Regions from separate parts of the Paenibacillus sp. V4I7 genome, predicted to be linked through region 4. Evidence: riboswitches for the same ligand, from Rfam matches in the RefSeq annotation. Region 4 holds a riboswitch; each other region holds the start of a gene.

Region 1 (3,051 bases), 1.0 Mb from region 4:
CAGCTTCGGCTCCTGTTCTGTCCTTTCTTGGCGATCATTTCGCATGTTCCACCAACTCCAAGGGCAGACCATCCGGATCTGCAAAAAAAGTATATTGGTCACCGGTAATAGGATCAATCCTTACCGGTTCTACCGCAATCCCCTTGCTCTCAAGTTCCTTAACGCTTTGTTCCATATTCGGCACGACAAAAGCCAGATGCCTAAGACCCCTTGCCTCAGGCTGGTTAACTCGCAGCGGAGGATTCGGAAATGAAAACAACTCGATCTGCTGCTCGGTCTTCCCGATGCGTAGATCCAACTTATAGGAGTCACGTTCTGCACGATATGTTTCGTGTATGACTGTTAATCCAAGTAAGTCGACATAGAAGTGTTTCGATCGCTCATAATTGGAGCTGATGATCGCCACATGATGAATTTGTTCTAACTCCACTCCATTGCCCCCTGTCCCCATTTCGTGAAAAACCGCTTTCCGGGAACTCCCCATCCTGCGGTCCGTTTCACTTATTTTATCCGTCTGTTCTCATCGTTTCAACAATTTTCTTCAAAACTTCCTCAGCGTGCACATAGTCAACTTGGCAAGTACCAGCTGCATGATGACCGCCTCCACCATTTTGGAGCATCAAATTGCCAATATTCGTTTTGGACGAGCGATTCACAATGCTGTGACCACAAGCAAAGACGCAGTTTTGTTTATTTCGGCCATCGACGACCCAAATCGAGATATTTTGCTCCGGATAAAGGGCATACACCATGAAACGGTTCCCTGGATAGATGGTTTCCACATCACGAAGGTCGGTAATAATAACATTGCCTTCCGTCCGCGTATAGGTTTGAAGCATATCACGATATAAGGCATCTAACTCAAAATATCGCGAAACACGCTCTTTCACATCTGGTAATTCCATAATCTCATGAACGGACATCGTTGCACAGTGCTCCACAAGATCTTCCATCAATTGATAATTACTAATCCGATAATCGCGATAACGGCCTAAACCCGTTCGAGCATCCATGATAAAAGATAATAAATCCCATCCGCTTGGGTTCAAAATATCTTCTTTGCTGAACTGCGCCGAATCCGCTTTATCTACCCCACGCATAATATCATCGATATCACCGAAGGTCTCAGGCCCTCCATAGTAATCATAAACAACACGTGCCGCACTTGGCGCGATACGGGTTTCCCCTTTGAATTCAATCTTTTCGCCCATCCGCTCAAGTTCACTGGAATGATGATCGAACCACAAGCCACAAGCCGCTACATAAGGGACATTGGCCAAAATATCGTTTTCCGAAACCTCTATCAAACCGTCCTGCATATCTTTGGGATGGACGAATTTCATTTCATCCACCATGTTTAAATCTTTTTGAAAAGCATCGCGCATACTAATCCATCAAAATCCGAACGAGTGATTAATCTCATGCATGTATCCCCCTAATAATAGTTCCAAAGCACTACTAAAATCCACAATCATTATATCAGCTTGTGTCAATTTGTGACAATCATTTTGTCTTTATAAATCCCTTACAGCTGGTAATAAAAAAACGGTACGCCTAGATAGGCTGTACCGTTCTTAATTTGGATGATAAACATTGATAAAGCCTTGTCAAAAATGCTTCAATTTGCGACATCGGCGGCATTTTCACAGAAAGTTTAACCTCGCCCTTCCAGTAGAAAATCAAGATGCTATTGTTTCTCCCGTGAAACATTTCAACATCCCAACAATTTTCATTTAACGCGTATTCTTCCCGATTAATCATGAGCTTTGGTCCATCCGAGGAAGGCACCAAACGGGCAACATGATTACCACATAGTGAAGTCACTTTTTGTTCTTCTTGTTGTATTCCTTCTGATTGCATGCTGCTGGATCCTCCTTTTATTTTTACATGAATTTGTTATGACAGAGAAAAACCCCACCATAGTGAACCGATCGGAGGGGTTCTGATGTTGATACCCAATCGTTCGGCGGCTGGCTGGCTGCGAGTCCGGTTTGCAGGACAAGGAAGCCCCTTTAGCTTTGCGTCACTGGCTTTCGCCAGCTTTGCCTTTGTCGAGATGTCTTGCTACATATCTGAAGAACTAAGAGTAATAAATATGTACACTCTCAAGGATACGGGAAGTCGTTTTGAAATCGAATAGTTCCTAAGAACTAATTTTGCATTATTTTTCAAAAAAATTCTTTTTTCGACGTATTTTTCGCCATCATTTGACGAATTGAGCCTCTCCAGTAGAAAATGGATCCCGCAATTGTAAGAACAGCCATAAGAACATATAACGTATCTCCACCATAAGAAACGAGCAAGAACCCACCTACCCAGGGTCCAATAAAGTGGCCTATGTTCGTTAATGTTTGAGCGCCAAAATAGGTGCCACGCATATGCTCGGGAGCTAATTTGTCAATCAACATATTAGCAGCGGGGTAATTTAGAATCTCGCCAAGGGTGAAAATACCCATCGAAATAATTAGCCATACCAGCGAGTGGGAAAATGCAAAGCCGACATCCCCTAACGCAAACATTAGGTTGCCAATTACAATTGCAGCGACTGGCGTGTACTTTTCGGCCAACCGAGTAAGTGGAATCTGCATGACAATGACCACAATCGCATTCACACTCATCAAGATCGCAAACATTTTCACGCCATCGACAAAACTCTGCTCCAAATATTGCGAAAGTGTCACCATCACCTGGGAGTATCCGATAGCTCCAATAATGCCACCAAAGATATACAAGCGAAAAGTCATATCACTGCGAATCACTCGCACAGCAGAACCGAAAGTAACCGAAGATTTCTTCTCACCCTCGATTTTCTTGATGCCAAAAGCGATGAGCAGTGCGTAAAGAGTGACCGCATAAATAAAATAAATGATTCCTGTGATGAGAAAAGGCAGCGCACCGTTCATCGTAGCGAAAAAGGCACCCAAAAGTGGCCCGACTGCAACACCAAGATTAATAGCCATATACCGCATCGAAAATACTTTAAGTCGCTTCGCAGGTTCTGTGAGATCTGCCATCAACGCCTGCGACACGGGCTCATAAAAGGATCGGCAC
Region 2 (3,051 bases), 5.5 Mb from region 4:
CTCGGCGGCACCATCATCCCTACGGTTAAGGAAACCGTGCTGCCCTCGACAGATTCTCCGAAACGGTCACTGAAAGAGTGAATGACATATGTATAATTTCCAGCGGGCAAATTCATGTAGGATACAGTTGTACCCGTTATTTGGCTGCTTTTTATAACTTTTTGATTATCAATAATTTGATAGACATTATAACCAGTTGCATAAGCAGCAGCATTCCATTTCAATGTAACGTCATCGGTAGCCACCGTATACGTTAAACCATTTGGAGCCGTCATAGCCGGATATCCGACAGTAACTTCTACTGGCGTAGAGTTAGGAGATTCACCGTACAAAGTATGACTAGCTGTTACTGTATATGTATATATTCCCTCAGCGGTATTGTTGACTGTAAAAGTTCTTGCTGTCCCTGAATAGACTAATTTTCTTCCATCCTCTTGATTTTCATACAAATGATAGGTTTGTACATTAGGAGCTGTTCCCCAGTTCAAAACGATATTGTTACCATTTTGTAAGGTGTATGTTAAAGAGGTTGGAGCTGTCATATCGGGATAAACAATGTTAACATCCACCGGAGCACAAGGGCCAGATTCGCCTTCAGAACTTAAGGTGGATACAACATAACTGTAGGACCCCTCCGCCAGATTATTTATAGTAAGACTAGCTGTTGTTGTTGTCCCAACATTAATAAGCTGCCCATAGGTGATGCTGTATACAGTGTATCCTGTAGCTCCATACACCGGGCTCCACGTTAATTTCACATCATCTGGCGTTAGAAGTTGAGTAGCAAGATTGCTTGGAGGTAAGATAGTTCCGTTGTCTGTTGCTCCCCACGCATGTAATCCTGGAAAGATTAATTGAACAAATAAAAGCAGTGTGAGAACCATAGACATTTGTCTTGATTTCTTCATTGACATCTGACATTCCTTCCTTTCTTATAATAAGGATTAATGATCTCAAAAAAAAGAAAAGAACCTTATACAAGGTTCATAGAAAAACACTATGATTCCCTGTGGTAACCGGCTGCCATCCGCGTTTTTAATACGCGTTTCAGGCCCTTGGCTTTGCGTCTCACAGTTTCCTGCAATTTGCCCTTTTCACTTGAGATTTCGATATTTCCATCTCTGCCATAATACTATATTCCTAGTAATTTGAATAGGTAAATTTAACTATATAATCAAACCCCACATATATTCTAGTACTTTTGATCTTCTTAATTAGTTGAAAATCCAATGATTGTCCTATATTCATCAAAGTTTCATTGTAATTCGACAATATTTGAATGGATACCCCTTTATACATGATGTTGTATACAATATGAACATCGAGCCATTTAGAGTCTTTCAAACTTAAACAAATAGACCATGCTTCTACAAATGTAGATAGCATGGCCTATTTTAAGTCCCCTCAGACTTGCGGGTGATATACAAAAATTGATTCTTATGTCATCTATACCTTAGTTAGCAATTTTACTCCATACAGGGTACTCTTCCAAGTACCCATATTCGTACAATTCCTTAAGAGCCTTGCGTATGCTATGTTCATCCTCGCCCGATTCACTGGATAGTTCCACTAGATCGTCTAGGTTGATGTTCGGGTTCTCTTTGCAAAACGTAAGCAAGCCCTTAGCAGCCCACGAAAGTCGATCGTCTTGGAAATCTCCAACCATACGACGGAATATTTTATGCGAGACAATTCTCATCTCCACGAGTTGCTGCAAAGCCTTGGTCGCCTGCTTGAGACTCATGCGACCGAGCTTAGCGATATCAGATAATCCTGGCATATTCGATTCCGAAGAATAACATTTCAAGACGATAAAAGTCATTTGTGTATAAATATCCATGCCGGGATGGTGAAAAACTTCATCTGAAAGATTAAAATGACGCGCTGCGTCCTTAGCTTGTCCGTTGTCCATCTGATGTCCTCCTTTTCATTATCATGGAGTTCACCTACTCATTATTGTTGCCATGATCCGAGGGTTGTACTAGCTTTCCCGAATTATGCCGAGATTGCCGGAATATTTGCGCCAAGCTGAATTTTTTCTGATCATTGGCACTCAGGATCTCCTTCTTTGGCTGGTTGAAATCATCATTCGATTCATGAGAAGGTTCAATAGGCTCTGCCGAATCCATGTCACTATAGCTGTCTGCTAGAGAAACGGCATCATCCATGTCCGAGACCATTTCTTTCCCGGGAAATAATTCTACAACCGGTCGCTTACTCGATTGCTCTTCACGAACATATCTTGTCAAAATATCCATGATTCCTTGACTGAAAATACCTTCCATTTTCAACTGATTCAAATAGTCGATAACCTCAGACGGAGTATCTGACGGAATATAGAGGGTAACATCCTTACCGGAACGAACGTAAACGGTGGATCTCCGCTTTTTCAATCCGAACCGCTCCCGCTCTCAGATACTCCTTCAGAATCAGCACTAGCTGCCGCGGATTCGTCCGCATGTTTCAGCGCGTGGTCAAGCATAAGAAAGGTGCCTCGCACATTCCGGAATTGGCTGTGTTCCACGCTATCAAACTTAATGGGCAAGCCCAACTCAGCGTTTAGTTTCTCAATCCAAGGCTGCAAAACGACTGCTCCACCGCCGATAAACCAAAATTCGTTGGCGTAGCGAACATGCTTCCAAGAGTTGCGGGCGTATTTCAGCACTTTCTCCGCTAATATGCGCATGTGCCGGTTAATAAGGCTTGTCATGTCAAAAACAACCTTACCCTCCGCATAAATCTCATACTCTTTGTTGACCAGCATGAGGGTCAATTCCGCCGTGCTAGCGATCAATTCCTCGCCTTGCGAATTAACCTCGTTGCGAATGCTCTCTAAAGCATCATTGAGGTAGATCTTAGCGCCGGTAGAGTGCCGCTGATCCAGATCGAGACCGGGTTTGAAGAACGCGATATCCATGTCAACACCACCAACATCGGCAATGCCGAAGCCTTTATGGGATAGATGCGATTTGGAAGTGGCCTCAAGGTCGTAAACACCGGATACATCGTCTATGCTGATATCGGTAGGAAGCGAAAATTCCATTTCCACCG
Region 3 (3,051 bases), 4.8 Mb from region 4:
CGCCAATTACGACGAGCTTCACCAGATCGGCAAGTGTATATTTCTTTACAATTTGTTCAAAGCTTACGCCTTCCACATTAATCACCGCATTAAGGATTGATCCTTCTCCCGTCACCTTCGCGGCTGCTTGCAAAATGATCTGCTCCAATATGGCATTGCCCAGCATCTTGATTCCTGAGCCTTCCGAACCTGCTTGCGTTTCAAGCAAGGTGACAACGGATTGACTGGAAATCTCGACGGTTACCATCGACTTCAGGTCAACTTTCACAAATGTCCCTACTAATTGAACGACATCATTCACAGTCGTTCCTTGCACGGAAATGGATTGGAAGCCTTCGTTTCCTTGCTCTTGTTCTAATTTCGCACCCGATTTTATAATGGTATGACTTATACTCGTAGAGCCTTTAGCAAAAACTCTGACTCTGCTGAAGTCCTTTTGAACCACCATCTGATTGAGGGTCGAATCTTGAATTTCAATGCTGTTTTCTCCGCCCCCATTCACAATCGTTCTTCCTTTTACTGTCACGTGATCAAGGAACACTTCCCCCTCCCCTATCCCCGCTGCCAAGATGAGGTCGCCTTTGATCACAGCATTTTTTATAGTGACACCGCCGCTGTTGACTGTCATATTTCCTTCAACATCAGCTTTTGGAGTATAAGTTCCAGGCTCATGGATCAGCTGCCCTACGGCATTATCTAGCATCACTACGGCTTCTGCTCTTGTAATGGATTTCTGAGGACGGAAGCTCTGATCAGGATACCCTTTAAGATAACCCTCCGAGGCGACTGCTTTTATATAAGGCTTGCTCCAGTCAGACATTTGCTGCTCATCGTGAAACGTTCGCGTATCGCTCTTTGGTAACACATCTTCTAATTGCATAAGTGGATAGATGATTTTGGCAGCCTGTTCTCTGCTAATCGGTTGATCTGGACGGAAGGTGCCGTCATCGAACCCAGAAATATAGCCGGCATATTTTGCTTTGGCTACATCGTTATAGAACCAATTCTCCTGAGAAACATCTTTGAAGGTTTGGTCATCCTTATGGAGATACTCAAACGCCTTGTTGACAAGCGATATGAATTCCGCCCTGGTAATGACTTTATCGGGTTGAAAGGTTTGATCGGCATAGCCCGAAATCAATCCATTACCGATCCATTCGTTTATGGCATCCTCTGCCCAATATCCATTAATGTCACGTAAGGATGGTTGGTTTTCTGCTTGCGCTAAACCTGAGAAAGATACGAATTGAACGGTCAAAAACATAACGATAAATGCAACTTTTCCTATTAACCTCGCCAACATACAATCTTCCTCTCTTTTACTTTGATATAAAGGCAATAAAAAAGCCACTCCAAAAGGAATGTAGGTAGCCCGTACAAGGAAGTGCCCTTGCTTAGACCCGTGGCTTTGCGTCTCCGCCTTTCGGACGGATTTGCCTTTGTTCATTATTGCTTGGTACTTAGGTAGATTTACTTTACTACTAGTCATTTAGACTCATCACGTCAAACTTACTGCCCCTGGACAATTACCTTACCATTCCTATCATAGTAAGTGCCTTTACCCATCTTTCCTTCTACGAAATCTCCTTCGAAGTTTATCCTATAAACCTCACACGCACTCGCTCCTTCTCAATCTCCATGTTAAATAACACAAAAAACCAAGCTCAATAGAGCAACCCGGCTATCATCCCATGAGTTGTGACTCATGGCTTAGACCCGTGGCTTTGCGTCTCCACCTTTCGATGGATTTGCCTTTGTTCATTATCGCTTGGTTATTAGGTATTTTTACTCATTATAACTAGTCTTTTAGAACTGACTGTTTTCCATATTAATCCACATTATTTCATAATTCAACACTTTTCTACAAAAAAGAGGAAATACCTACGCAAAGTGTGTGCTTTCACACAAAAAAGGCCAACCGGATATTCCGGTTGACCCTAAGCCCTATTAAATTGCCTATCGATTTAAACATTCTCTTTGTCTAGTAAATAGACTTTCACATTCTTCTTTACGCCGAATTCTTGTGCTTCACTTAAATCATTCATGAATACATCAATTCTCGAACCGCGAATAGCAGAACCAATATCCTCCGCTTTGCGAATGCCGATGCCATCAATGAACACTGTAGATCCTAAAGGGATTACAGCAGGATCCACGGCGATCGTGCGTCCTTCTTTTGCTTTTAGACCACTAAATGTGATGCCGTACATGGGATGGGAGGCCTTTTTACCTGTTGATTCAACACCAGCCGTATAAGCTGTGAGGGTTGTGTTCAATACTTTTTTGATGATTTTCTTTTGACCATTAGGTAAACCAATCTCTGCATCACCCATCGGAATCGTTAAACTTTGACCAATCGTTAACTGGTTCGGATTTTGAATATCGTTAGAGCTAATAAGGGCATCTACTGATATGCCAAAATCCCGAGCAATTTTGTACAGTGTATCTCCTCGGTCCACTTGATACTGCGTCTTAGGCTGAACAAGCTCAGCTTGAGCGGCTTCTTCCATAGGACCTGCATTTCTTGCCATACTATACGTAGGAGGTAATCCCCCCCCATCTTCACTTTCAGGGTACGAATAGGCGGGTTGCACCTGCCACAAACAAAGCAGCAACGGAAGCGTCAAAGTAACATAAAGAATTTTACGAAACATAGTATTTCCTCCTCATAAAAAATAATAGAGTTATAGCTACTAGATTCGACCAATTCTATGATTTATATACGTCTCGTATTAAATTTCCTCATTTTGATAGGATGTGAATAACGATAAACTCACCCTTATGAGAGAAACGTATAGTACGCTATTTACAATGATGATATTCATGTTCAGTTAACGGCAGCAGGCGTGCAAATAAACATTCACAGTTTGCAAAAGGAAACGGAAGAAGCGGCATTGATGGCAAAAAGAATGATGAACAAGGCGGACAGAGTGCCAAAAAATAAGCAAGATAAAATGGGTAAAGAAATAAGAAAAGCTTGAATCGCATACAAAATGAATCTTGGAATATACTAACAAACGTTTATATGTGAAAGAATGCCGGTATGATAGT
Region 4 (3,051 bases):
TATGCGCAAAACCTATCAGCTCTCGAGGACGCAGCTGTCTCAAATGGTGGCGTTTGCCGCTGAGAATTTATCAGGAATGCATCTCATTCAAGCTTTTCATCAAGAGAAGGAACAGATGAATCGCTTCACTGAGCGGAATCTTGGGTATTTCCGTGCTAATTTGAGAGAAATACGTACCAATGTTTTGTTCAATCGTTCCTTTGATATTTTGGGTAATTTATCGGTAGCCTTTATTACTTGGATTGGCGGTATTGCTGTTTTCGACAAAACGATTGAATTCGGTGTTTTGTATGCTTTCATTACGTATATCCGGCAGTTTTTTCAACCGATTAATAACATTACTCAGCAGTGGAATACCCTTCAATCTACGACGGTGTCTGTCAATCGAATTTGGAATATCTTCTCCATTCAACCGGAAGTAAGGGATAAGGAAGGCGTGTCGCCGCCCTCGTTGTCCGACGTGAAAGGGGACATTCATTTCAACCATGTGCATTTTGGTTATTTGAAGGATACAACTGTTATTGAGGATCTAGAGCTTCATATTGAACCCGGCGAATTGATTGGTATTGTGGGGACGACGGGTGCTGGTAAGAGCTCGCTGATTAGTCTGCTTTGCCGCTTTTATGATGTGCAGGAGGGAAGTATCCGCATTGATGGCACGGATCTTCGTGATATCCCGCAGGCCGTACTCCATCGTATGGTTGGACTTGTGCAGCAGGAACCTTACTTATACGCAGGCAGTATTCTGGACAATGTCCGGATGTTCGATGAAACCATAACACGTGAGGAAGTTATTGAGGCATGCCGGATGGTTGGGGCAGACATTCTCATTTCACGAATGAAGGATGGTTATGAGTCCCGCATATCCGAGAGGGGAAGCGGGCTTTCCGCAGGAGAGAGACAGCTGATCTCGTTCGCGCGAATTATCGTATTCCAGCCGAAAGTACTGATTTTAGATGAAGCTACAGCGAATTTGGATTCACAAACGGAGCAGTTGATTCAATCCGCGCTGCAGGTCGTAGCCGAGGGAAGAACGACACTTGTTATCGCACATCGCATCTCAACCATTATGCATGCCAACCGCATCATTGTAATGAGCCAGGGGAAAATTGTTGAAGAAGGGAACCATGCTCAATTACTTGCGCTTCGTGGCTATTACGAGCAATTATATCTGCATTCACAGGGGAATATGGATGCGAAGCAAACGATTTCATAGCAGGCATGCACGGCAACTTAGGTGTGAAAATAAGCTTTGTCCGACTCCTTGTTAGGAAATCGTGACGAAGCTTTTCTCATTTTATATGCGTGACAAAAGTCCTAGAAAGACTCTAAAAGTTTCTATCGTTGTATTGCGTAAATGGATTGGTATATCTGTCTTGAGAGAGAGTTTTGATCCTATTTTACCTTTGGTTAGGGAAAATGTTAAAAAAGCAATATAGTTACAATATACTAACTTTACAAACAATACTGGAAAATTGTGTTGTTTTATTTATATTACTATACTATGCTAATGTATAAAATTGTAAAGTTTTGTTGTCGATTATTGTCGAAGATGGGAATTTTCACCTACAACTTTATAATGGCAAACCTATTGAAAAATAGGGACGCAAAGCTAGAGGGACTACTGGCGGAGCAATCCACGAAAGACGCAAGCTCAATCACCGAGCTCGTTTCTAGTACCCAAAATGACAGCATTCTTGTCATGGAGAGCATTGTTCAAGGAAATTAAGCAGTTGAACAAGGTCAAAGCTGGATTAACGATACGTATGAAAGTTTTAAAGTTATTTTTAATGGAATTTCTGTTTTCTCCAATCGGACAGACCACTTGATCCATACATTAGAGAGAGCGGAAAGATCCTTTGAGACTATTTCTAACGCCATGCAGAAAATCTCTGGAATTACTGAGGAACAATCTGCAGGCTACGAGGAAGTGGCGGCGGCGGCTCAAGAGCAAAGTGCTTCCATTCAGGAAATAACCTCAGCGATTCGCCAACTATCTGATATGGCTGTTGTACTGCAAAGTTCTGTTCAAAAGTTTAAGAATACAGATTGAATATAACGGCTTTCTTCATTCGATACTTGCCAGCCTAGTGCTGGCTTTTTTGTTATTTTAATGTCTTGTCATCTATAGGCTAATGATCTGGTACTAGGAATAGATAGTACTTCTCAAACTGAACATCTCTAGTACAATAAGAAGTAAGCGAGAGGAGGAATATCATCATGAAATCTAAATTTGTTACGATTCAACTAGGCTATATATTGGGAGCTAGTGCTCTACTAACCGCCATTGTATATTTTTTTGCTACGAATTGGGAGAAATTAAACCGCTGGGAGAAATTCATTCCTGTCTTTGTGCTCATTATGGGCTTTTACGGCTTATCAGTATGGCTTTCTCGCCAAAATGGCAGGCAGTTTCTAAGTAAACTTAGCCTGTTTGCGAGCTGTATATCCTTCGGTGTAGGTGTTGGACTCATTGGGCAAACCTACAATTCTCATGCTGACAGTTACAGCTTGTTCGCCGTATGGTTCATTCCGGCATTTTTACTTGCCCTATTAACTAGATGGCAGCCCTACTATGCACTGGCCTATATTTTGGGCCATCTCGCTTATGGGATTTATTTCTTTGGACGTTGGGGAGGGAGTTCAGATGCGGAAATCATCCAAATTGCCATCTGGCTCGGAATCGCCATTGCGAATGGCATCTTGTATGTTCTGACCGAGCAGGGGCGTTTGCAATCGTCTTTTCTCAAATGGATCTCTTTTCAAGTTGGGATGGCTGTTTTAGTCGTGGCTTCCAATTCACAAGAGTACGAAAAGTACGGTGTCTTTATGAACTTACCTCTCGTCCTAGTACTTGCGATAGCGATTTACTATACACACAAGACGAGGAACAAAGCTTATCTATTGTTTGCGGGTTTGTGGGTATCGATCTCGGTGACCGTCAAATATATCGAGCTTATTATCCAGCATTATAACGAGTTGTTTTTCATTGCCAGCTTGTTGTTTATTATCTTGTTCATCTTTGCGAATGTAAAGTTCATGAACTTTATT

Evidence for each region. Region 4 has a riboswitch for cyclic di-GMP ahead of QFZ80_RS09440 (hypothetical protein). Riboswitches for the same ligand answer to the same signal wherever they lie in the genome.
Region 1: another riboswitch for cyclic di-GMP. It lies ahead of QFZ80_RS04910 (hypothetical protein); the one in region 4 lies ahead of QFZ80_RS09440 (hypothetical protein).
Region 2: another riboswitch for cyclic di-GMP. It lies ahead of QFZ80_RS34265 (OmpL47-type beta-barrel domain-containing protein); the one in region 4 lies ahead of QFZ80_RS09440 (hypothetical protein).
Region 3: another riboswitch for cyclic di-GMP. It lies ahead of QFZ80_RS31140 (S-layer homology domain-containing protein); the one in region 4 lies ahead of QFZ80_RS09440 (hypothetical protein).

Annotation. Positions count from the first base shown of each region.
Region 1 is NZ_JAUSZD010000002.1:814,309-817,359, reverse strand. It holds gene gloA2 (SMU1112c/YaeR family gloxylase I-like metalloprotein) at 35-430, opposite strand; gene QFZ80_RS04915 (exopolyphosphatase) at 507-1,385, opposite strand; gene QFZ80_RS04910 (hypothetical protein) at 1,555-1,860, opposite strand; cyclic di-GMP riboswitch class I at 1,963-2,057, opposite strand; gene QFZ80_RS04905 (MDR family MFS transporter) at 2,169-3,051, opposite strand, start outside.
Region 2 is NZ_JAUSZD010000002.1:7,312,024-7,315,074, reverse strand. It holds gene QFZ80_RS34265 (OmpL47-type beta-barrel domain-containing protein) at 1-914, opposite strand, end outside; cyclic di-GMP riboswitch class I at 1,009-1,100, opposite strand; gene QFZ80_RS34260 (hypothetical protein) at 1,454-1,912, opposite strand; gene QFZ80_RS34255 (hypothetical protein) at 1,947-2,393, opposite strand; gene QFZ80_RS34250 (ParM/StbA family protein) at 2,390-3,051, opposite strand, start outside.
Region 3 is NZ_JAUSZD010000002.1:6,656,727-6,659,777, forward strand. It holds gene QFZ80_RS31140 (S-layer homology domain-containing protein) at 1-1,303, opposite strand, end outside; cyclic di-GMP riboswitch class I at 1,364-1,448, opposite strand; cyclic di-GMP riboswitch class I at 1,669-1,763, opposite strand; gene QFZ80_RS31145 (3D domain-containing protein) at 1,965-2,654, opposite strand.
Region 4 is NZ_JAUSZD010000002.1:1,844,684-1,847,734, forward strand. It holds gene QFZ80_RS09435 (ABC transporter ATP-binding protein) at 1-1,216, shown strand, start outside; cyclic di-GMP riboswitch class I at 1,572-1,666, shown strand; gene QFZ80_RS09440 (hypothetical protein) at 1,826-2,053, shown strand; gene QFZ80_RS09445 (GDYXXLXY domain-containing protein) at 2,221-3,051, shown strand, end outside.